3 regions of the Erwinia tracheiphila genome follow, and region 3 is predicted to be linked to each of the others. Evidence: predicted binding sites of a transcription regulator. Region 3 holds the regulator's gene; each other region holds the start of a gene.
The links. The regulator CRP, encoded in region 3, controls carbon source genes, mostly activating them, when cyclic AMP is high. The targets are predictions, from matches to a motif close to ATGTGANNNNNNTCACAT.
Positions count from the first base shown of each region.

Region 1: the regulator CRP is predicted to act here: its motif matches at 5,840-5,857, upstream of udp (uridine phosphorylase).
Region 2: the regulator CRP is predicted to act here: its motif matches at 5,101-5,118, upstream of LU633_RS17635 (YfcZ/YiiS family protein).

Region 1 covers NZ_CP089932.1:4,782,487-4,790,523, reverse strand. The annotation lists gene LU633_RS24780 (YehS family protein) at 781-1,266, opposite strand; gene metR (HTH-type transcriptional regulator MetR) at 1,364-2,287, opposite strand; gene metE (5-methyltetrahydropteroyltriglutamate--homocysteine S-methyltransferase) at 2,423-4,693, shown strand; gene LU633_RS24765 (dienelactone hydrolase family protein) at 4,878-5,690, opposite strand; gene udp (uridine phosphorylase) at 5,979-6,740, shown strand; partial or broken gene LU633_RS24750 (IS1 family transposase) at 7,005-7,702, shown strand.
Region 2 covers NZ_CP089932.1:3,379,967-3,388,003, reverse strand. The annotation lists gene LU633_RS17665 (IS4 family transposase) at 1-36, opposite strand, end outside; one part of gene LU633_RS17660 (IS3 family transposase) at 190-448, shown strand; one part of gene LU633_RS17660 (IS3 family transposase) at 448-1,310, shown strand; gene LU633_RS17655 (cytochrome c-type biogenesis protein) at 2,027-2,416, shown strand; gene LU633_RS17650 (hypothetical protein) at 2,448-2,669, opposite strand; gene mlaA (phospholipid-binding lipoprotein MlaA) at 2,774-3,535, shown strand; gene fadL (long-chain fatty acid transporter FadL) at 3,583-4,854, opposite strand; gene LU633_RS17635 (YfcZ/YiiS family protein) at 5,230-5,526, shown strand; partial or broken gene LU633_RS17630 (thiolase family protein) at 5,700-6,309, shown strand; gene LU633_RS17625 (3-hydroxyacyl-CoA dehydrogenase family protein) at 6,375-6,557, shown strand; gene LU633_RS17620 (hypothetical protein) at 6,680-7,015, shown strand; gene sixA (phosphohistidine phosphatase SixA) at 7,184-7,666, shown strand; gene smrB (endonuclease SmrB) at 7,701-8,037, opposite strand, start outside.
Region 3 covers NZ_CP089932.1:537,140-545,176, reverse strand. The annotation lists gene LU633_RS02715 (phosphoribulokinase) at 1-789, shown strand, start outside; gene LU633_RS02710 (OsmC family protein) at 819-1,226, opposite strand; gene crp (cAMP-activated global transcriptional regulator CRP) at 1,537-2,169, shown strand; gene LU633_RS02700 (YccS/YhfK family putative transporter) at 2,227-4,299, shown strand; gene argD (bifunctional acetylornithine/succinyldiaminopimelate transaminase) at 4,331-5,551, opposite strand; gene LU633_RS02690 (aminodeoxychorismate synthase component II) at 5,636-6,211, opposite strand; gene ppiA (peptidylprolyl isomerase A) at 6,314-6,886, opposite strand; gene tsgA (MFS transporter TsgA) at 7,161-8,037, shown strand, end outside.

The DNA of each region.
Region 1 (8,037 bases), 680 kb from region 3:
GCCGGGAGTAACGGGTTCCCGACCCACCGCACGCCAGTATATTTCTTATTTGTGGCAGGGAAAATCAGTTCTCGCATTAATTAATAAGGACGCTATGTTGAAAGTGTCTTTGCTGGTCGTCGAACCGGAGCAATACAGCTATTTTTGCCAGAACATCATTAAAAAATAGTGTTTTATTACGTTGCCATCAGGGTAAATATCAGCAGGTAGTGTGATGTGATTAGCGCTTGCGGCTTATCGGGTGGCTGCTCTACCCGTATCAGTTTATTTTTCTGCCCGCCGGGCCGCTCCACCTGTTACGGTTAAAAACGTTGTGCTGTTGATTCCCTTGTCTGCGATGCTGATACTATCCCCAAGGGCTACCGTTGCCGTCAATACGTGGGTAAACGCCCTTTCGATATTGGTCAGATTATTGATGTTACTGCTGAAACACGTGCAGGTGAATTGCCAACATTATGTTTTCTACGGGAAAATAACAGAACATCGCGCAGAACAGCTGCAGGCGCATCTTGCGCCCCGGCGAATTTATTCTCGTCACGCGGACATTTTGTAAGCGGTGATATCTTTGGGAAAATGATGGGTGTGGCCGATGTTGACTACAATGTCATAAAGAACCCCTCGCCGTAAAGATATTGCTTACCTCTGGCGAGTATGAACCCATGCTGGTCTGCATCAAAACTGAACAGGGTGCTGGATCGGAAGCATCCTGCTCAATGATCTGATGCCATTAACCTGCGGGATGAAGTCCTTAATTGACAGGGACAATATGGCGACAGGTCGTTATTTCGCCACCGGACTTTTAACAGGAGGCCGTATATTGAGCGTCAGTCCCTTCAGAAAATTACGTAAAATCTGATCGCCACATTCGCGATAATTTTTATGGCCGGGCTTGCGAAATATGGCTCCCATTTCTGACTGCCTTACAGCAAAGTCTGCCAGTTTAAGAATATCAACGATATCGGTCGTTTTTAGATCGAACGCCACTCGGAGTTTTTTCAGAATGATGTTATTGGTCATCTTACGTTCAATGGAAGGTGCCGGGGCATCTTCATTTTTACCGCGTCTGTTGAAAATCAGCCCATTCAAAAAATAACACATAATCACGTCCGGGCAGGCGCGAAATCCGGGTTCTTCCTCTTTTTTCAGGAAGCTTTGCATTTCCGCTTCGCTGACCTCGCTCTCTGTCTGCGCAACAATAGCGACCATTTGGGTATCATTCAGATTCAGCATATAGCGCACGCTGCGCAGAACATCGTTATTAGTCATAAAACTCTCTTGAGATAACGGGTTGCATTCGGCGCATTATAAAGACATATCGACACATAACCAGAAGAAACACGCCATCTTCCAGTGGGTCGCTGGCTTAAAGCGGTGGTGTACCTGGTTGAGAGGCGTCTCTCACCCCGGGAAGATGTTCGCAGGCATGTTGGCGGGCAGAACGGATAAAAGCGTCCATAACTGGCTGGCGCTGTTCTCCATCGCGCACGGCCGCATACAAACGGCTCCACAATCCATCGCCCAGCGGTTTGGTGACCACCAGCCCCTGGTGCTCGAAGCTCTCTACCACCCAGTGTGGCAGCGCCGCAATGCCCATGCCGGCAGAAACCATCTGAATCAGAAGTAGCGTGTTATCGACGCTTTTTAGTACCGGGGTGATGCTGGCGGGTTGCAGAAAATGCCGCCAGATATCAAGGCGTTGCCGCTGGACGGGATAGATCATCAGCACTTCATTTGACAGGTCGTCAGGCGAAATATGCGCAATCTGCGCCAGCGGATGATCCGGTGCGAGCACCAGACGTACCTCGAAATCAAACATGGGTGAATAAAACAGCGCACTGCGCGGCAAAATATCGGAGGTCAACACGACATCCAGTTCACCCTGCTGGAGTGCAGGCTGAGGATCAAAGGTCACGCCGGATTTGAAGTCCATCGCTACCTGCGGCCAGCTTTGGCGGAAGTTGTTCAGCGCCGGGGTAAGCCACTGAATGCAGCTGTGGCACTCGATAGCGATTCGCAGCGTGGCCTGATGCGGCTCATGGCAAGCCTGTAGCGCATGTTGGATTTGTGGTAACACCTGCTCGGCGAGCTGAAGCAGAATGTCGCCCTGAGGAGTAAACCGAAGCGGCTGGCTTTTACGCACAAATAAACGGAAACCCAGACGCTGCTCCAGGTCGCTGAATTGATGCGATAAAGCTGACTGTGTCTGATGAAGCTGTGCCGCTGCCGCTGCCAGCGATCCGGTATTTCGCAGTGCCTGCAATGTTCGCAGGTGTTTAAGTTCGATCATGAGAGTCCTTCACAACGACGATGAACAAATTGCGCTTGTGGTCAATACAGTACCTACGGATTATAGATGTGTAAACATCTGGACGTCTAAAAGCCCAATGGTCAGCACCGCGGGCGGTAACTGAGGAAAGAACTAATGACAATACTTAACCATACGCTTGGCTTCCCACGTGTTGGCCTGCAACGCGAACTCAAAAAAGCCCAGGAAAGCTATTGGGCAGGTAACACGACGCAGCAAGCGCTACTGGCCGTTGGGCGTGAATTACGCGCTCGCCACTGGCAACAGCAGAAAGACGCTGGCGTGGACCTGGTACCGGTTGGCGATTTTGCCTGGTATGACCATGTTCTGACAACCAGCTTGCTACTCGGCAACGTACCCGCTCGCCATCAGAATAAAGATGGATCGATCGATCTGGATACATTATTTCGACTGGGCCGCGGCCGTGCCCCGACCGGTGAGCCTGCCGCCGCCGCCGAGATGACTAAATGGTTCAATACAAACTACCATTATATGGTGCCAGAGTTTACCAAAGGTCAAAAATTTAAACTGAGCTGGACACAAATCCTGGAAGAAGTAGATGAAGCCCTGGCGCTGGGCCATAGAGTGAAACCCGTGCTTCTGGGGCCGATCACTTATCTCTGGTTGGGCAAAGTAAAAGGGGAGCAATTTGATCGCCTGAGCCTGCTTAATGACATTTTACCGGTTTATCAGCATGTGTTGGCTGAACTGGCAAAGCGTAATGTTGAATGGGTTCAGATCGATGAGCCTGCACTGGTACTCGAACTGCCACAAGAATGGCTTGCTGCTTTCAAACCGGCCTACGATGCATTACAGGGAAAAACCAAACTTCTTCTGACCACGTATTTTGAAAGTATCGGGAGCAATATCGACACCATCCGTGCGCTACCGGTACAGGGGCTGCACGTCGATCTTGTTCACGGCAAAGACGATATTGTCCTGCTAAACAGTAAACTCCCGGCAAGCTGGCTACTGTCCGTTGGCGTAATTAATGGTCGTAACGTCTGGCGTGCGGACCTGAGCCGTTGGTTTGAACGTCTGCAACCGTTAATTATTCAGCGTCAGCAGCTGTGGATTGGTTCATCCTGTTCTTTGTTACATAGCCCGATTGATCTGAGTACAGAAACCCGCCTGGATGATGAAGTCAAAAGCTGGTTTGCTTTCGCGCTGCAAAAATGTCATGAACTCTCCTTATTGAGCAATGCACTGAATAACAACGATCCACAGTCGCTTGAGGCATGGAGTGCACCAATCCGCGCGCGCTGCTACTCTGGTCGCGTAAATAATGCTGCGGTGAGCAAGCGCCTGGCTGAAATCACGGTCAAAGACAGTCTGCGTGACAGTCATTATCCCGTGCGCGCCAGGGTTCAACGTGAACGCTTCCAGCTGCCCGCGTGGCCCACCACCACCATTGGCTCGTTTCCACAAACGGCAGAGATCCGCAGCCTGCGTCTGGATTTTAAGCAGGGGCGTCTGGACGGCAGTCGTTACCGTACCGGCATCGCTGAACATATCAAACAGGCGATTATTGAGCAGGAACGTTTGGGGCTGGATGTTCTGGTGCATGGTGAGGCTGAACGTAACGACATGGTGGAGTATTTCGGCGAAAACCTGGACGGTTTTGCTTTCACACAGAATGGCTGGGTTCAAAGTTATGGTTCACGTTGCGTCAAGCCACCGATCATTATTGGGGATGTCAGCCGCCCGCAAGCGATTACCCTCGAGTGGGCAAAATACGCACAGTCGCTGACCGATAAGCCGGTGAAAGGAATGCTGACCGGCCCGGTTACAATCCTTTGCTGGTCTTTCCCACGTGAAGACGTTTCCCGTGAAATTATCGCAAAGCAAATTGCTCTGGCGCTGCGGGACGAAGTTGCGGATCTGCAACAAGCCGGTATTGGTATTATCCAAATTGATGAACCCGCGTTGCGCGAGGGTCTGCCTTTACGCCAGTCAGACTGGGCAGCGTATCTGGAATGGGCAGTGGATGCTTTCCGCCTGAATGCGGCGGTGGCGCAGGACGACACGCAGATCCACACCCATATGTGTTACTGCGAATTTAACGACATCATGGATTCTATCGCAGCACTGGATGCGGATGTTATTACCATTGAAACCTCCCGGTCGGATATGGAATTGCTGGAGTCATTCAAACAGTTTGATTATCCGAATGGCATTGGTCCGGGCGTATATGACATTCACTCACCGAACGTGCCGGATATAGCCTCCATGGAAGCATTACTGCTAAAAGCAGCGAAGCGTATTCCCGTGGAACGTCTGTGGGTTAACCCTGACTGTGGTTTGAAAACACGCGGCTGGACAGAAACACGTCAGGCACTGGCTAATATGGTGAAAGCGGCGAAGAACCTGCGTGAAACTAAAGTTTGAAAGTTGAGTTTGATTTGATGCAGCTGACTTTCTTTCTATCCCGGTACATAACCCTGCAGGCAGGGTTATGTACAAAATATCGCTGGTTTTTTCAGGCTCAAAATTTGTGGGGTAGCAAACATTTTACAGAACATGTAGCACCCTGACGGAGCGGCGTTAAAGCCGCCCTCTGTAAAAGCTGATTCTACGGATGCACGCCATGTTGTCTGAACCATGCCAGCATGCGCTGCCAGCCATCCTTCGCTGATTCTGGATGGAAACTGGGACGATAGTCGGCATTAAAGGCGTGGCCGGCCTCCGGGTAGACGATGATTTTAGAAGTGGCGTTCGCTGCCCGCAGCGCCTGACGCATCGTTTGCACTGATTCCTGAGGGATCTCTTCATCCTTGCCACCGTATAACCCCAACACGGACGCATTGAGATCAACAGCAATATCAACTGGTTGCTTTTGTTGCTGCATTGTCTTCTCGCCGACCAGTTTGCCATACCATGCAACGCCCGCCTTTAACTGCGGATTGTGTGCAGCATACAGCCACGTAATACGACCACCCCAGCAGAAACCCGTTATGGCCATGTTACGCATATCGCCACCGTGTCGTGATGCCCAGTTTGCAACATGATCGAGATCGGCAAGGACCTGGGTATCAGGCACTTTACTGACCAGCTCTTTCAGCAGCATTGGGATATCGGAATAAGTAGCCGGATCACCCTGACGAAAATAGAGTTCAGGTGCGATTGCCAGGCGGCGGCAAATGTCGCGTATGTGTTCATGAACACCAAAAATTTCTTGCACAACCAGAACCACCGGCAGCAGGCCGTTGGCATTTCGCGGTTTAGCATGATACGCGGGCATATTTTCGCCCTGAGTAGGAATGGATGTTTCCCCTGCATGAAGGGTGTCACTGCCAGTGATAATAGTGCTTGATGCGACAGGTGAAACCGCGGGAGCGAATCCATCATGATGCATTTTTTGAGTCGTATTATCTTCGGCAGTCATCGTTCTCTCCGTGCATGAATTAGCCCAATCAGCTAACTATAGCTAGGATTATAGCCCGGACAGGTAGCGGATTTCTCAACATCTTTATCACCGCCATTAATGCTGGCGAAAGGTCCGGCTGTGATCGATTCCAGAATAATGACGCTTTAATGTGATGCAAGTCGCTTGTATTGGTTATGTTGCAGTAATTTTCATTGTTTATAGTGATTTTTTTCACATATTAGCCGATGGATTTCCGATACTCTGCTGCCCTTAATCGACCATCCTTCATCCCCACAGGAGCATGTAATGTCACAATCAGACGTTTTTCACTTAGACCTGGCACGGGCGGATCTTCAGGGGGCGAGCCTGGCGATCGTGCCGGGCGATCCGCAACGGGTAAAGAAAATCGCGGCGCTTATGGATAATGCGGTACACCTGGCGTCACATCGTGAATTTACCACCTGGCGTGCTGAAATCGATGGTAAAGCGGTTATCGTTTGCTCAACAGGCATTGGTGGTCCTTCTACATCTATTGCAGTAGAAGAGCTTGCTCAACTTGGCATACACACTTTTCTTAGAGTAGGCACTACCGGTGCGATTCAGCCCGGTATTAATGTGGGTGATGTGCTGGTCACCACCGGTTCTGTCCGTCTCGATGGTGCCAGTCAACACTTTGCACCGCTTGAATTTCCCGCTGTTGCTGACTTTGCCTGTACTACCGCGCTGGTTGAGGCGGCGAAGGATGTCGGTGCCACTACTCACATTGGTATCACCGCCTCTTCCGACACTTTTTATCCAGGCCAGGAGCGCTATGACACTTTTTCTGGCCGCGTGGTCAGTCGCTTTCAGAACTCGATGAAAGAGTGGCAGCGGATGGGCGTGCTCAACTATGAAATGGAATCAGCGACGCTACTGACCATGTGTGCCAGTCAGGGATTGCGGGCAGGAATGATCGCCGGCGTCATTGTTAATCGTACCCAACAGGAAATCCCAAACGCAGAAACAATGAAAAAAACCGAAAGTGATGCGGTACGTATTGTTGTTGAAGCGGCCCGCCGTCTGATTTGAGGAATTGGTCAGGTACAGTCTGCGACGGACTGTGCCTGCGTTGGTGTCTGACTAATGCTCCGAGGCAATAGCCATTTTATGCCCGCCTGTTCGCTAATCGTTGATGCGCATAAGGCTCACAGCCGTGCTGGATATGATATTTTTTATTTAATACTGTCAGCTTGCTTAATTACTGTTTTGATTTTATCTGTGAGGTTTTATCAAATTTTTCGGTCGTGACGCAGACTTGCTGATCACGTATGCTTTGCGCTTTGGATGTAACATATGGCTAAAGTTGATGTTGTTTGCCCTCAGTGCAATGAAACTCATGCTGTACGATGTAACGGACATTCAGCATCCGGTGCCCAACGTTAGATCTGCAAGCATTGTTCAAAGACCTTTCAGCTCAACTTTAGCTACGCCGGTGCCAAACCAGACACACACCAGACCATTGTTAATATGGCCATGAATGGTTACGGATGTCGCGATACCGCACGGGTTCTCGGTATCAGCCTCAATACGATTCTGCGGCACTTAAAAAAATTTCGCCAAAGCAGGTAGCTGAGAATATCGACCCCGAAACGGAGGTTGTTATCTGCTGTGAAGCCGGTGAACAATGGTCTTACGTGCGGTGTAAAAGCAATCCCCGGTGGTTGTTCTATGCTTATGACCGTATCCGCAAACGTGCTCTGGCCCATGTCTTCGGCCCGAGAAATGCCCCGACCCTGCGACGATTGCTGGCCCTGTTAAGCAAATTTAACATTGCCTTTTATATGGCAGATGCGTGGCCGGTTTATAAAGTTCTGTTAAGTGCAACAGGCCACGTGGTGAGCAAGAAATATACCCAACGGACAGAACGACATAATCTTAATCTTCGCACACATATCAAACGACTGACCCGCAGAACAATTTGCTTTTCGAAGTCAGAGGAAATGCACGATAAGATCATCGGTTGGTATCTTACTCTTCATCATTATCAATAAATCTGCGTCACGACCAATTTTTCGCACAGCCTAAGAGAAGCCTGTCAACCAAAAAAAATCCAAAGTTATAATTTCATTACGATGCGGCTTTACGCTATGTCATTTTTTCGTAATATTTTTTGAGATAATGGAGGAGAGTCATTAACTTGTTAACCTCTTTTTCAAGAACAGGATGAGAAGTAAAATACAATTTTCGTTTAGGGATGAATGATTGCTATCGAAAGAATAATCATATGACTATTATTAACTTTTCTCTATTTTTTAAATCTGCATGAATGTAATTTTTCTAAAACGAGATGATTTTAATATTTACTTAGTGGCTATTTTTTACGGTA
Region 2 (8,037 bases), 2.1 Mb from region 3:
GGCATTGATGATGCCGAGGGCCTGGGAAAGTTCCATTTAAAAAGGGTTCCATGATGAACATAGAACCCTTTTTACCGCATAAACCGGATCGGTCAACCGATCCTTAAATGATCGGCATTAACCTGCTCCCCGTTGATTAATACAGCGCGATGTTAGTAATGTCTTCATAAGTCACATGAGGACATCCCCATGAAGAAGCGATTTTCCGACGAACAGATCATCAGTATTCTCCGCGAGGCCGAAGCCGGGGTTTCGGCCCGGGAACTCTGCCGCAAGCATGCTATTTCAGACGCTACCTTCTACACCGGGCGCAAGAAGTTTGGCGGCATGGAAGTCCCCGAAGTGAAGCGGCTCAAGTCACTTGAAGAGGAGAACGCCCGCCTCAAGAAGCTGCTCGCTGAAGCCATGCTGGATAAGGAGGCGCTTAAGGTGGCTCTGGGCCGAAAGTTCTGACGACAGACCAGAAGCGGGAAGCCGTGGAAGTCATGTGTGAGATAACGGGTCTGTCGCAACGTCGTGCCTGCAGGCTGGCCGGTCTGTCCCTTTCAACCTGCCGTTATTCGGTTCAGCGTCCGGCTGCTGACGCGCAACTATCTCTGCGTATCACAGAGCTGGCACTTGAACGTCGCCGATTTGGTTACCGGCGCATCTGGCAGTTATTGCGTCGGGAGGGCCTTCACGTCAACCACAAGAGGGTTTGCCGCATCTATCACCTTAACGGTCTCGGTGTAAAACGCAGGCGACGCCGTAAGGGTCTGGCGACTGAGCGGCTTCCGCTTCTCCGCCCGGATGCGCCGAACCTGACATGGTCGATGGATTTTGTCATGGATGCACTTGCCAGCGGCCGCCGGATTAAGTGCCTGACCTGCGTGGATGATTTCACGAAGGAGTGTCTGACGATCACCGCCGCTTTCGGTATTTCAGGCGTTCAGGTCGCACGTATTCTGGACGGCCTCGCGCTGTTTCGCGGCTATCCGGCAACGATAAGAACCGATCAGGGCCCGGAATTTACCTGCTGTGCGCTCGAACAGTGGGCTTTTGAGCATGGTGTAGAACTGCGACTTATCCAGCCGGGTAAGCCAACACAGAACGGATTTATTGAGAGTTTTAACGGACGCTTTCGGGATGAATGCCTGAATGAGCACTGGTTCAGCGATATTCTTCATGCCCGGAAAATCATTAATGACTGGCGGCAGGATTATAACGAGTCCAGACCTCATTCATCGCTGAATTACCAGACGCCGCTTGAATTTGCAGCATGCTGGCGAAACGGGAAACATGAAGAAAAACCAACCGACATTACTAACTGAAGGTTGTATCTAATACTGGGGGCAGGTCACCATGACAGACCAGGAGCGTCTTGAGCTTTTAGCCAACATAGAGAGGACTCACTCGTCAGTATCTGGCCACAAGCCAGGTGACAAGCAAACGGGTTGAGGGGCTTCATTAGCCCCGTTGTCTAAAGGCGATTTAAAAATGATTTAAACGCTGATTGATGCGGTCCCTCGCTTTATCAGAATAAGTGACTCAAAAGCAGTTACACAGAATTTTTTCTCATTTCAAAAAATGCACTTTTCTTTGCAGGGTTAATCTATAACATAGTGCCACAAGCCGATTCCATACCCGCGAAATCCCGTTTTTTTTCATTTATTTCCTGCCTACGCTGTTTCTCATTCCTTGTGGTTCATAACACAGAGTAAGTGGCGTAAAGCCTGTTGAGGAGGTGGCCGGGATCCTTAGTAAAAAAAGTGTAACTTCATGAATTATCGGAAAATGAAATGTAATCCTGTAAGAAACCTGATTAAAGAACTAAAGCGGATAATTGCTCCGGATAATGCTTATTAATTGAGTCTGTGAGAGGGTGACGGTATGCTCTGGGCTAATGAAAGTGCTCAGGACGTCCTGAGGATTCCTCTGAAAAATGGCAATGAAATGTTCATTGTCACAAAGTAAGACGGTTTGCATAGTGGGTGAGGGAATACTCAAAAAGTAACTGAAAGATAAATCAGGCAAGGAGGCGAAATCCATGAAGATCTGCATCATTTTACTGATGTCATTACTGCTGGCGGCGACTAAGGTGCTGTCTGAGACGACCTACAGCTCAACATTTTCTGCAATTGCGGAACAACAATATCCTTACTTCACTGAAACACTACGTTGCCCTGAATGTCAGTACAAAAGTATTGCTGATTCCGGTTCATTTATTGCGGCTGATATGAGGCTCATAACGTTTCAGTCGCAGATGATAAGAAAGAAATCTGACGAAATAAACGCGCAAATGGTGGACAGTCATTGTCCCGATGTGGTTGATCGGTCTTCTAATCTCCTTCTCTGGGCCGGCCCTGCACTTTTTGCATTTTTAGGGGCAGCGCTCATTCTTTTACGAGCCAGAATACGTCGACTGGGCCAGCGTTAATCTGTGCGCAAAGCAGAGAAACAGAAATACGTTACTTAACCTCAATAACTTCAGCGTGATTATCTGACCTTGCAGCGATGAAGGCTGCAGCAGGCTGATTTTCCATCACGTCCGATAATAATACTGCCAGAAAAAATGTTGCCTGCAGGCAGAGTAATGTATATTTTTGTCGCTGTTTTACTCTGGCGCACGACGCTAAAAGAGAGTGTATCTCTCTTTTAACAGTCGATAGAGGAGCTGCTATCTTTTGCACTTAAGCAGATCCACGGTCCTATATTTTAAGTGCAAGCTTTCTCAGTCCGTTAACATTCATCAACAAAAATATACATACCTACTACTTGCTACAGGGAGAATGATATGAGCTACCGTGTGATGGGCATCGCGCTCGCCAGTATGCTGCTGTTTGGCTGTGCCAGTTCACAAAGGGCGGATCAGCCGCAGGGCAGACCCGATCCGTTGGAAGGCTTTAACCGCTCCATGTTCAACTTTAACTATACTGTGCTCGATCCTTACATTGTCCGTCCCGTGGCAGTGGCATGGCGTGACTATGTTCCTGTCCCAGCGCGAACCGGTATAAGCAATTTCCTGGGGAACCTCAGTGAGCCATCGACCATGGTGAACTATTTTGTGGAAGGTAAGCCCTACAAAGCAATGATCCATTTCAATCGTTTTTTCCTGAACACTATTCTTGGAATGGGCGGTTTTATTGATGTTGCCGGAATGGCAAATCCTGCGCTGGCTAAAGAAGAACCGCACCGTTTTGGCAGTACGCTGGGCAACTATGGCGTGGGCTATGGAACCTATGTAGTTCTGCCGGGCTATGGCAATTTTACCCCGCGGGAAGATGTAGGTGGCCTGGTTGATAATCTTTACGCCCCGCTGGGCTTGCTGACGTGGTGGATGTCTGTTGGCAAATGGACGCTGGAGGTGGTGGAAACCCGTGCGCGGCTGCTTGACAGCGATGCGATGCTGCATAATACCGGCGACCCTTATTCATTCGTCAGGGCAGCCTACTTCCAGCGTCATGACTTCCTGGCGAGAGGGGGGAAACTCACTCCGCAGGAGAATTCAAATGCGGCGGCAATTCAGGGCGATCTGAATGATATCGATGCCAACTAGCTAAAAAAAGGTCTGTCAATGACAGGCCTGCTGCATATGTGTCGCCATTAAAATTTATAGTTAAAGTTCGCGCCATACAACCATGCTTTGCCGGTTGAATGGAAAGTGTAAGGGCCTTCTTTAACGGTGACATCCTGGCCGTGCATATAGGAAATACCCAGGTCAACTGAGGTATCCTGATTGAAAGCATAAGAGGTACCGGTACTTAGCCATAAACGGTCCTGATCGGGTATGGAGATGGTGCGGTTATCGGTCGGTACCGGGCTGTCATCGAAGGCAATGCCTGCGCGGAATGTCCAGTTATCATCATAAAAGTAAGATGTACCTAACGCGATTCTGTAAGCATCTCTGTAACTTTTATCTTTTTGGAACAGCGTCTGGCCACTGCTACCCGTTGCTTTCAGCTCCTGGAACTGACTCCAGCTGGTGTAGGCCATGCTGTAATGAATGACCCATTGAGGAGCAACCTTATGATAGCCGGAGACTTCCCATACTTCAGGCAGGTTGAGTGTTAAGGCTCCGGGGATGGTTGAGCCACTGGTTGCGTACGGTAACCCAAGGTTTAGCGGGTTAATGGAGCCAGGCAGGTCGCTTCTGTAATTGCCGTCAAAATCAACCTTGACTTCAGATCGATAGGTGAAACCAAACCGGTTATCTTTATCAACCTCATATAAAACCCCGGTATTCCAGCCATAGCCCCATTCGTCCCCTTTCAGGTGTGCGATTTGAGTATCTGAGGGTAACCCCAGCGCCTGGCCTGACTCACCGGCATAGCGTTCAATTTTGGCTCTTGCATAAACGGCATCGAATCCCACGCCAAAGCTAAAATGTTCGTTGAGCCGATAAGCCGTGCTCAAATTCAGATTCATGGTTTGCAGGCCCGTTTTTCCGGCGTAGAACCCTGCGGTGTAGTCATTATTGTACTCAGTCGCCAGCCCGTAATTCGATGTCGCCGACGCGCCCAGCCACCAACGATCGTTTAATGGTTGAACATAGTGAATATTGGGTACCCATTGCGACGGCGCGATATTACTGGCGTTGAGACTCCATCCGGTCGGACTGCCGCCGTTGACGCTGACGTCGGGGTCGATAAACACCGCGCCAATGGAAAACTCAGGACTATCCATCAGTACCATGGTTGCCGGATTACGGCTGGCTGAGGCTGCCGTGTCCCCCATCGCACCTTCACCTGAATAAGCCCGGCCCAGACCAATAGCGGAAAATTCATTAAGCTGGAAGCCTGCTGACCAGACGGTTGAAGAAACAAGCACCACTGCCATGGCTAAAGCCGACTTTGCAAACAGGTTTTTATGGTTCATGACCACAACCTCATTATCTGATTATTATTTACTCTGTTGCATCAAGTAACAAATGCCGGGGAGTGCAGGGACGGAATAACAACTGACAAATCAGACCAGTGGCCCCAGTATAGGTCTGACCTGTTACGCAGTGGCAATATTGATTTATAAATATTTCAGAAATGATCCAAGAAAAGCGTTAATCATAACAAAAAATAACAATGTTCTGCGGTTGTTTGCGTCAGAGATGTTTCAGATCAATTTTTACTGTGATATTCGTCACTTAACGTCATGAGCCGAATCCGTCAGCGGACAAATTAAACGCAGCTGAGTAAACTGTGGGCATTCTGCTAATGCAAAGCCAGTGTGCAAACACCGTCTAACCGGAGACCTTATATGACTGATGCGATAAAAAAATGCAGTGCTAATGAAACGGCAACCTGCTGCTGTGTCGATGTTGGCACCATTATTGACAACACAGGCTGTACAGCCATCTGGCGTCAGCTTTTCACCAGTCGTCAGCAGGCAGAGCAGACGCTGGCGGAACTGACTGAAAAAGCACGCTGTGTGGAATCGGAGCCTTGTAAAATCAATGCCAGTCTGACGGAGTTGCCGCAAGGCGTTCAGCTTGACGCACATTTTACTTTCAGCTGTCAGGCTGAAACCATGATTTTTCAGCTTGGTCTGCGATAACGTCCTCTTCTGAAGGGTTGGCGGACGAGCCAGCCCGCTTGCTTTTCGCTAAAATGTGTTCATTCTCCTGTTTTCAGCATCTCCCTTGTGCAAAATGTAAGAACCTGATTAACAATAAACAGGTCAGACCTCTTCAGGCCAAACGGCCCGTTGCGATTCTAAAGGGGAAAAGCATGTCTGAAACGTTATCGTTGCTGACCCGAAAGGGTGATCGTATCGTCATCACGCATGGTTTGCATACGCCGTTTGCCTGTCAGGCGATGGTGCTGCACGGCATTTCTGTGCTGGAATTAGGGCGGATGATCATTAGCGAGCTACTGGCGCGTGGCGAGATCCTCCAGAGGCGATAGAGATGCTGGTGTTTGGGCAGTAACACAAATGCCAGAAGCCCCCAATATTGCGCGTGAAATAGTGCTGAGTAGCGGTCTGCATGTTGCAACGGATGCCTACAGCGTCACTTGTGCTACCAGCTTTCAGACGGTGGCGAATATCGCTGAAAGCCTGCTGGCTGGCACCATCTGTGCGGGAATAGCGGGCAGAGCGGAATCGTCATCTGTTCTGCCTGTTGGGATGAGTAAAAAACTTGCCCGCATTTTGGTTGAGCTTAGTAAAGCACGAACATGGCAGTAGAAACGGTTTAATCAGCTGCGTCCACGCGATTTGTTGCCTGTTCCCCCTGCGGTTGCAGAATACTCCACCGGCCTGCGTATGGGGGACACTGCAGAACAAATGGCAAAAACATACGGTATCACCCGCGAGCAGCAGGACGCACTGGCGAAGAAACAGGGAAAGATGCCGATAGTGGTGGCGGATAAAGCAGGTACGTTAATCGTATTCTGGCACCTGACATGAAGGAAGCAATGCATTGCCTCCCTGACGGTGAGCCTGTTGGTGCCATTGACCTGGCCCTGGTTGATTTCGGCTTTCCGGTTGGGCTAATCCAGCTACTGTACGAGGTGGGTATTGATGTGGCAACGCATATTATGCCGCTACTGGCCAGGGCGATCACTTCAGTGCTCCGCAGGAATTGAGTGCGCTACTCAACGATGATCGTAAAGGGAAGAAAAACAGCCGGGGGTTCTAACTGTATAACGCTAACAAACCTGGACGGAAAAAAACGTCATATCGCAGCATTTATACGCTGCTTAAGATCGTGCCAACGTCTCATCTCAGCAGCGATAACATTGCCCGGCGCTGTGTGATGATGAACGAAGTGGTCAGGGCGCTGGATGATCGAGTGATAGGTTCTGCGCGTGAGGGCGGTATAGGGGCGATATATGGTATCGACTTCCCTCCTTTTCTTGGGGGACCCTTTTGTTATATGGAGCGGCTGGGTATTCTCCATGTGGTTAATACTCTGGAGCATCTGATGCAGTCTGAAGGCGAGCGGTTTACACTTTGTCCGCGTCTCTGCCAGATGGCAGGTGCACAGGAAATTTTTTATTCAGCACGTTTGCAAGGTGAGAATGAACACAATTCAGCAGGTTAGAATTTCTTCTGTTGCAGTATGGGACGAGAGTATTCTGGAATGCGGTTAATTAGTAAACAAGCGGTTGACTTAACTTCCGGCATTAAGGTACAACACAGCGTTTATTCCCTGAATGAAGAGTCGGAAAGCGGTTTTTCCGGCGTTTTTGTCTAACAAAAGCGGTGCATTATGCAAGTTTTCATTATGCGTCACGGCGATGCGGCTCTGGATGCTGCCAGTGACTCGGTAAGACCTCTGACCCATTGTGGCTGTGATGAATCACGGCAAATGGCAAGCTGGCTCAACGGCCAGGTAATTGATATTGAACGGGTGCTGGTCAGCCCTTATCTGCGCGCAGAACAAACCCTCACAACCGTGCGAGAGTCGCTGACACTGCCTGAAGGACAGGATGTTTTGCCGGAATTGACGCCGGGTGGCGACCCCGAGATGGTCGCTGGCTATCTGCAGATGCTGGCAAAGGAAGGGGTAAAATCCGTGCTGGTCATTTCTCATCTGCCGCTGGTGGGATACCTGGTCTCGGCGCTCTGCCCGCAGGAAGCTCCACCCATGTTCGCCACCTCGGCGATTGCCTGTATTGAATACGATATTGACAGTGCCTGCGGCAAGCTTGAATGGCAGGTCAGCCCGTCGAAGCTGGCAAAAGCTATCTGATCGCGCGGTGGGCCAGTCACATCGGCCCACCCCGTCAGGGAAGTTCAGGCGGTTGCCACTCTTCCACCTCAATGAGTACCAAAAGTGCCGCATCCCCACCAAACAGTTTTGTTGCCTGATGAAACGCCATCACCATTGGATGCTGGGCCAGCCAAAGCGGCGTTTGTTGCTTTAACACATGTTTTCCGTGGCCGTGCATCACACTGGCACAAAGAATGTGCTCGCGGCGGCAGGCCGCAATCAGCGCGCCCAGTTCATCTTTAGCCTGCCTCTGGGTTAAACCATGCAGGTCCAGAAATATTTCCGGCGTGTAATCGCCGCGACGCAGCTTCTTCAGTTCATAGTGCCTGACGTCCCTGCGGACATAGCGC
Region 3 (8,037 bases):
ATTTTTCAGCAGCTGAATCTGCATGCAGCCGAGGTGGAAGGAGACAGCTTTCATCGATTCACCCGACCAGAAATGGATATGGCTATTCGTAAGGCGCGGGATTTGGGACGTCATGTCAGCTATTTCGGACCGGAAGCCAACGACTTTTCGCTGCTGGAGGAGACCTTTGAGGAATATGGTCGCAGCGGCAGCGGTAAGTCCCGTAAATATTTGCATACCTTTGATGAAGCCGTGCCGTGGAATCAGGTTCCGGGTACCTTTACGCCCTGGCAACCGCTACCGGAACCCACTGACGTGCTGTTTTATGAGGGCCTTCACGGCGGTGTGGTCACCGAGCAAAATGATGTTGCACAGCATGTCGATCTGCTGGTCGGCGTGGTACCTATTGTTAATCTTGAGTGGATTCAAAAACTGGTGCGCGATACCAGTGAGCGTGATCATTCTCGCGAGGGCGTGATGGATTCCGTAGTGCGGTCAATGGATGATTATATTAATTTTATTACTCCGCAGTTTTCCCGCACGCATCTCAACTTTCAGCGTGTGCCGACCGTCGATACATCAAACCCGTTTGCCGCTCGTTCCATTCCCTCACTTGATGAAAGCTTTGTCGTCATTCATTTCCAGTCGCTGGAAGATATTGATTTTCCCTATCTGTTGACGATGCTGGATGGGTCGTTTATCTCGCGTATTAACACGTTGGTCGTACCGGGCGGTAAGATGGGACTGGCGATGGAACTGATTATGGCTCCGCTGGTTAAGCGATTGATAGAGGTAAAAAAAATAGAATAACACCCTGCCTGAACAAGGCGTTATTAAGCTCAAAGCACGATGGTCTCGTAACTGTGCGTGATCGTCACGCCCTTAGCCAGCATTAAGGCAACGGTACAGTATTTTATCTGCCGAAAGATCGACAGTGCGCGATATCGCGCTTTATCAGCCAGTGCACTACCGGTAACGATAAAATGCAGATTGATGCGGGTGAAGAGTCCCAGGGCTTCCTCACGGCGGGTTGACGTAAGTTTCACTTCGCAATCTTTTACGTCATGGCGGCCTTTCTGCAGGATTGAGACCACATCAATCGCGCTGCATCCACCTGCTGCCATCAACACCATCTCCATGGGGCTGGGTGCTTTATCCCCCGAGTTGCCATCCATGAGTACCTGATATCCCGATGAAAACTCGCCCAAAAAGATCAGCCCCTCAACCCATTTAACACGCGCTTCCATTACAAGTTCTCCTAATTCATTCAGTTAGCGTAAGATTACGCGCAAATAACAAAAACGGTAATCTTCCCATTTTCCCTCTATGCTGGAGTAAGAGAACACAAGACACTGATGCAAAGCTGTGCTACAAAAAGACTGTAAAATTTTCGTCAGTACTCTACAAAACAGGACGAAAAGAAATGTTAAAACAAGCAAGGCTTTTCATCGAGCCAGAATAAATTTCCTGATAAGGGAAAACTTGACCATTTTGATCGCCTGACAGGGAATTCCGCTCCTGAATTTAAGGCATGATTACAACAGAGGATAAAAGCGAATGGTTCTCGGCAAACCGCAAACAGACCCGACACTCGAATGGTTCCTGTCACATTGCCATATTCACAAATATCCATCCAAAAGCACGCTGATTCACCAGGGTGAAAAAGCGGAAACGCTCTATTACATCGTTAAAGGCTCCGTGGCTGTGCTCATTAAGGATGAAGAAGGTAAAGAGATGATCCTCTCTTACCTTAACCAGGGTGACTTTATCGGTGAACTTGGCCTGTTTGAAGAAGGCCAGGAACGCAGCGCATGGGTACGGGCAAAGGCCGCCTGCGAAGTTGCCGAAATATCCTATAAAAAATTCCGTCAGCTCATCCAGGTTAATCCCGAAATACTGATGCGTCTCTCATCGCAGATGGCTCGCCGTCTTCAGGTTACCTCCGAGAAAGTCGGTAATTTAGCTTTCCTTGATGTTACAGGCCGAATTGCACAAACGCTGCTGAATCTGGCTAAACAGCCCGATGCCATGACCCATCCCGATGGTATGCAAATTAAGATCACCCGGCAGGAGATCGGCCAGATTGTCGGTTGTTCCCGCGAAACGGTAGGTCGAATTTTGAAAATGCTGGAAGATCAGAACCTCATTTCTGCGCACGGTAAAACTATCGTTGTCTACGGCACACGTTAGTCGTCACAGCACCATGGCGTAATACTCCCTGTTACGCCTTTTATTTGGTACGAATTCATGTGGCGTCGAATCATCTACCATCCGGAAATTAATTATGCCCTGCGCCAGACAATGGTGCTTTGTTTACCCGTTTCCATTGGCTGGTTACTGGGGCATCTGCAAAACGGATTACTGTTTTCTCTGGTGCCCGCATGCTGCAATATTGCCGGCCTGGACACGCCCCATAAACGTTTTTTCAAACGCCTGATTGTGGGCGGCAGCCTGTTTGCTTTTAGCAGCTTTCTTATCCAGTACCTGGGTGAGTACCAGGTGCCATTACCCGTCATCCTGTTTGTAATGGCAATACTGCTGGGCGTCACTGGCGAGATCAGCCCGCTGCACGGCAGGCTGTTGCCCGGCTCGCTGATCGCCGCGATCTTTACTCTCAGCCTCGCAGGCAGGATGCCGCTGTGGCAGCCGCCGATACTTTATATCCTTGGCACCATCTGGTACGGCGTTTTTAACTGGTTCTGGTTCTGGCTGTGGAAAGAGCAGCCCATGCGCGAAACGCTGAGTCTTTTGTATCGCGAGCTGGCAGGCTACTGCGAGGCAAAATATACCCTGCTAACTAAACTCACCGACCCGGAAAAAGCGCTGCCGCCGCTGCTGGCACGCCAGCAAAAAGCCGTCGATCTTATCACCACCTGCTATCAACAAATGCATATGCTGGCCGCCAATAATCATCATAAACGGCTAACGCGTGCTTTCCAGATTGCCCTCGATTTACAGGAACACATTTCCGTCAGCCTGCATCAACCGGGTGAAGTACAAAAACTGGTGGGACAAAGCCACGCCGAGGCGGTTATTCGCTGGAATGCGTTAACCATTGCAGCACGGCTTCGCACATTAGCAGACGGCATACTTTATCACCGCATGCCCGACCGTTTCACAATGGACAAGCAATTACAGGCGCTGATGAAACTGGCCCGTCAGCATCCTGATAATCCCGTGGGGGGGTTCTGCTACTACCACTTTAGCCGGATTGCGCGGATATTGCGTACACAGCGCCCTCTCTATCGGCGTGATTTAATGGCAGATCGTCAGCGCAGGCTGCCGCTTTTATCGGCGACAAAAAGCTATCTCTCGCTAAAATCAGCAGCACTGCGCACTGCCGCACGCTTTGCCGTGATGCTAACCTTTGCCAGTTCCATGGCGCTGTTTTTTGATTTACCCAAACCGTACTGGATTCAGATGACGGTGATGTTTGTCAGTCAGAACGGTTACAGCGCCACCCGCGTGCGGATTCAACATCGGGCGCTCGGTACGCTTGCCGGGCTGATTATCGCCGCAATTACGCTACGGCTTAATGCCCCGGAGTCACTTGTGCTGCTGGTAATGCTGGGGATTACGCTAATTAGCTATTTGTTTATACGTAAGTTTTACGGCTGGGCAACGGTCGGCTTCACGGTAACGGCGGTCTATTCATTGCAGCTGCTGTCGATGAACGGCGCGGACTTTTTGTTGCCGCGTCTGATGGACACGCTTATGGGCTGTCTGATTGCGTTTGGTGGTATGGTCTGGCTTTGGCCACAATGGCAAAGCGGGCTACTGAGACAGAATGCGCATGATGCGCTTGGAACCTACCAGAACGCGCTGCAAATGCTACTGGGCAATGAACAGCGCCCCGAGATGCTGGCATATCAACGCCTGAAGGTTAATCAGGCACATAATGCGCTGTTTAACTCACTTAATCAGGCCATGCAGGAGCCTGGATTCGATGCTCGCTATCTGGCTGATATGAAGCTGTGGGTTACCCATAGCCAGTTTATTGTTGAGCATATTAATGCCATGACTATTCTGACTCGTGAGCACACTATGTTGACCACATCACTGGCTGAGGGATATTTGCAAACCTGCGAAATCGCGCTTCAGCGCTGCCAGCAGCGACTGGAATATGACGGGCCGGGCTGTGACTCCGATGTTATGGAGGCTAAGACAGAACAACCCCAGGCAGCAATAACCATTCTGGAAAGACACGTACAGCGCATTCTGGAACATCTGAAAGTGATGCACACCATTTCTTCGCTCGCCTGGGCTAATCGCCCCCATCATGGTCACTGGTTATCACAACGTTTGAGAAAACCGACCTGAACAATCAGGTCGGCTGGCGTTAACAAGAAACTTAAGCGGACAACAGTTTTGTGACGGCAGCGGAAAAGCGCGCCATGCCTTCGTCAATATCTGCGGGTTCAATGACCAGCGAGGGTGCAAAGCGAATCACATCCGTACCGGCGTTAAGTACCATCACCCCTTCTTCTGCTGCGGCATTAAGAATATCACGCGCTTTACCAGCATGTTTTGGTTTGAGAACCGCGCCGATCAGCAATCCTTTACCACGGATATCGCTGAACAGATCCAGGCTGGCATCCATAGCTTTCAGGGCATTAACGAACATCTGACGGCGAATCTCAACACCGTCTAATACCTCAGGTGTGTTAATGATATCCAGCGCCGCTTCTGCCACCGCGCAGGCTAACGGATTGCCTCCGTAGGTTGTGCCATGTACGCCGGGAGACATGGTGGACGCGATTTCATTGGTCGTCAGCATTGCACTCACCGGGAAACCACCGCCCAGTGCTTTTGCCGTAGTCAGGATATCCGGTACGACACCGTAATGTTCACAGGCAAACAGTTTGCCGCTGCGGCCCATACCACTCTGTACTTCATCAAAAACCAGCAAAGCCTGATGGTCATCGCACAGCTGACGTAGCCCCTGCATAAATTCTGGCGTAGCGGGCATCACGCCGCCTTCACCCTGGATCGGTTCCACCACAATGGCGCAGGTGTGATCGTCAATTACCGCTTTAACCGCATCCAGATTATTAAAAGGCACATGAACAATATCTGCTGGCTTCGGTCCAAAACCGTCAGAATATTTCGGCTGACCGCCAACGGAGACGGTAAAAAACGTGCGTCCGTGGAATGCATTGTGAAAAGCGATGATTTTACTTTTATAGGGCGAATGGCGTTTTGAAGCGTAATAACGGGCCAGTTTGAAGGCGGCTTCATTAGCTTCTCCACCCGAATTAGCGAAGAAAACGCGGTCGGCAAAGGTTGCAGCGATCAATTTGCTGGCGAGACGTAGCGCAGGTTCATTGGTAAAAACGTTACTGGTGTGCCACAGCATTTCACCCTGGGTTTTCAAGACCTCCACCAGAGCAGGATGGCAATGGCCCAACGCCGTTACCGCAATCCCGCCGGAAAAATCAATATATTCCGTTCCCTGCTGATCCCAGACCCGGCTGCCTTTACCTTTAACTGGCACAAACTGCGCTGGCGCATAAACAGGCAAAATAACTTCATCAAATGTCTTACGCGTTACCGCTATTTTATCCGCTGCCATTAGCCAAACCACCTTTCATTACGTTTAAATAACGTGAAATTATAATCGAGAAATATGCATAAAAAATCAATTAAAGGCAACTTTTTACTGGCGAATAAAGTTGTCGAGCAATTGGTGCCCCTGCTCACTCAGGATGCTTTCCGGATGAAATTGTACTCCCTGCAAGGGAAGCTGCCTGTGGCGAAATCCCATAATCTCATCCACTTCGCCATCGCGCACGGTCCAGGCAGTGACTTCGAATTCAGGGGGGAAAGATGTTTTTTCCACAATCAGCGAATGATAGCGCGTCACCGTCAGGGGATGGTTCAGACCGCGAAATACGCCACCGTCATTGTGCTCAATGGCTGAGGTCTTACCGTGCATGACCTCCCTTGCCCGCACCACCCGACCACCAAATGCCTGTGCAATAGCCTGATGCCCAAGACAGACGCCCAGAATTGGTATTTTTCCGGCAAATTCCGCAATGGCAGCCAGTGAAATGCCCGCATCATCAGGCGTGCAGGGACCGGGAGAAATGACCAGCTGGTCGGGACGCTGCCCGGCAATTTGTGCCAGGGTCACTTCATCGTTACGCCGCACGCAGACCTCAACACCTGACTGACAAAAGTATTGATAAAGGTTCCAGGTAAAAGAGTCATAGTTATCAATGAGCAACAGCATGGACGCTCCGGGAAGGAATGAAGGAAGTACAGACGTTCAGGGGGATGATGGCTGTAGCGCTCAGGTACAAACAAAACAGCCGCATTACTCCAACAGGCAGTTTCAGGGAAGGACTTCCGCAGAAAGAATGACGACAGGCTTCACAGGAACATTTTGGAAGGGAGCGACATTTTGCGTAGGAACCTGAGAGATTTTATCCGCCACGTCCTGGCCTTTAATAACCTTGCCAAACACCGCATAGCCAAAATCACGCTGACCGTGGTCAAGGAAAGCATTATCGGCCACGTTAATAAAGAACTGGCTGGTAGCGCTGTCTTTGTCTGCAGTGCGGGCCATAGAAATAGTACCGCGCTTGTTCAGCAGGCCGTTATCCGCTTCATTTTTAATCGGCGCATGGGTAGGTTTTTGCTGCATATCGGTAGTGAAGCCGCCCCCCTGCACCATAAATCCAGGAATAACGCGATGGAATGTGGTATTGTTATAAAAACCGCCATTCACATAATCGACGAAATTTTTGACGGAGACAGGGGCTTTCTGGTTATTCAGTTCCAGCTCAATTTCACCCGCCGAGGTAGTCAGTAACACATGCGCATCCCCCTTTGCAGCCAGTGCAGAAACAGAGCAGGTGGATAGTGCAAGGACAGTGGCAACGGCAGTGAGAGTACGTTTTAACATGAAGGATTCCTTACTGTAGGCAAGAGGCCAAAAAAACAGAGTTGATTGTAAAGAGGCACTGACCAGTGCGCCAGCGTTTTACTTTTATTTACCTGAGTAAATAACAATACCAACCCTTTCTGTTAATTTCACATAGTTATATTCATCACAAATTCAATGCATATTAAGAGGACATGTTTCATTATTGATTTATGTAGATCACAAGAATCGTTACACTGCCAGTGCTTACCGCAGGCGTCCGCCTCACCATTCTTCAGACTCACAGGCATCGACTATGACTCATCGTGATCGAATTGGGCTTACCTGGATCAGTTTCTTCTCCTATGCGCTTACCGGCGCGGTGGTCATTGTGACCGGCATGGTTCTGGAAAATATTGCTAACTATTTTCATCTGCCTGTCGCGCAAATGAGCAACATCTTTACTTTCCTCAATGGGGGCATTCTGGTTGCCGTGTTCCTGAATGCGTGGCTGATGGAAATTATCCCGCTGAAGCACCAGCTAATTTTTGGTTTTGTGCTAATGCTGCTGGCCGTGCTCGGCCTGATGACAAGCCATAGCCTGACCATTTTCTCAGCGAGCATGTTTGTACTGGGTGTAGTCAGTGGTATCACCATGTCAATTGGTACCTTTTTGATTACCCATCTGTATGAAGGCCGCCAGCGCGGCCCACGACTGCTGTTCACTGATTCATTCTTTAGCATGGCAGGGACCATTTTCCCGATTATTGCTGCCGCAATTCTGGCACGCGCACTGCCGTGGTACTGGATTTATGTCTGTATTGTACTGATTTATATCGCTATTTTTGTGCTGGCACTCTGCTTTGAGTTTCCAGTACTGGGAAAAAAGGCGGCCAGTCAGCAAACAGTGGCAAAAGAAAAATGGGGAATCGGCGTCCTGTTCCTTTCTGTCGCCGCATTGTGCTATATCCTGGGGCAGCTGGGCTTTATCGGCTGGGTGCCGCAATACGCCACTAAAGATATGGGGATGAATCTGAGCCAGGCGGGTGCGCTGGTGGGCAACTTCTGGACCGCATATATGATTGGCATGTGGGTATTCAGCGCGGTTCTGCGTTTTTTCGATCCACAACGTATCCTTACGCTGCTCGCCCTGCTCTCCACGCTGCTGATGTACTGGTTTGTGAGTAGCACTG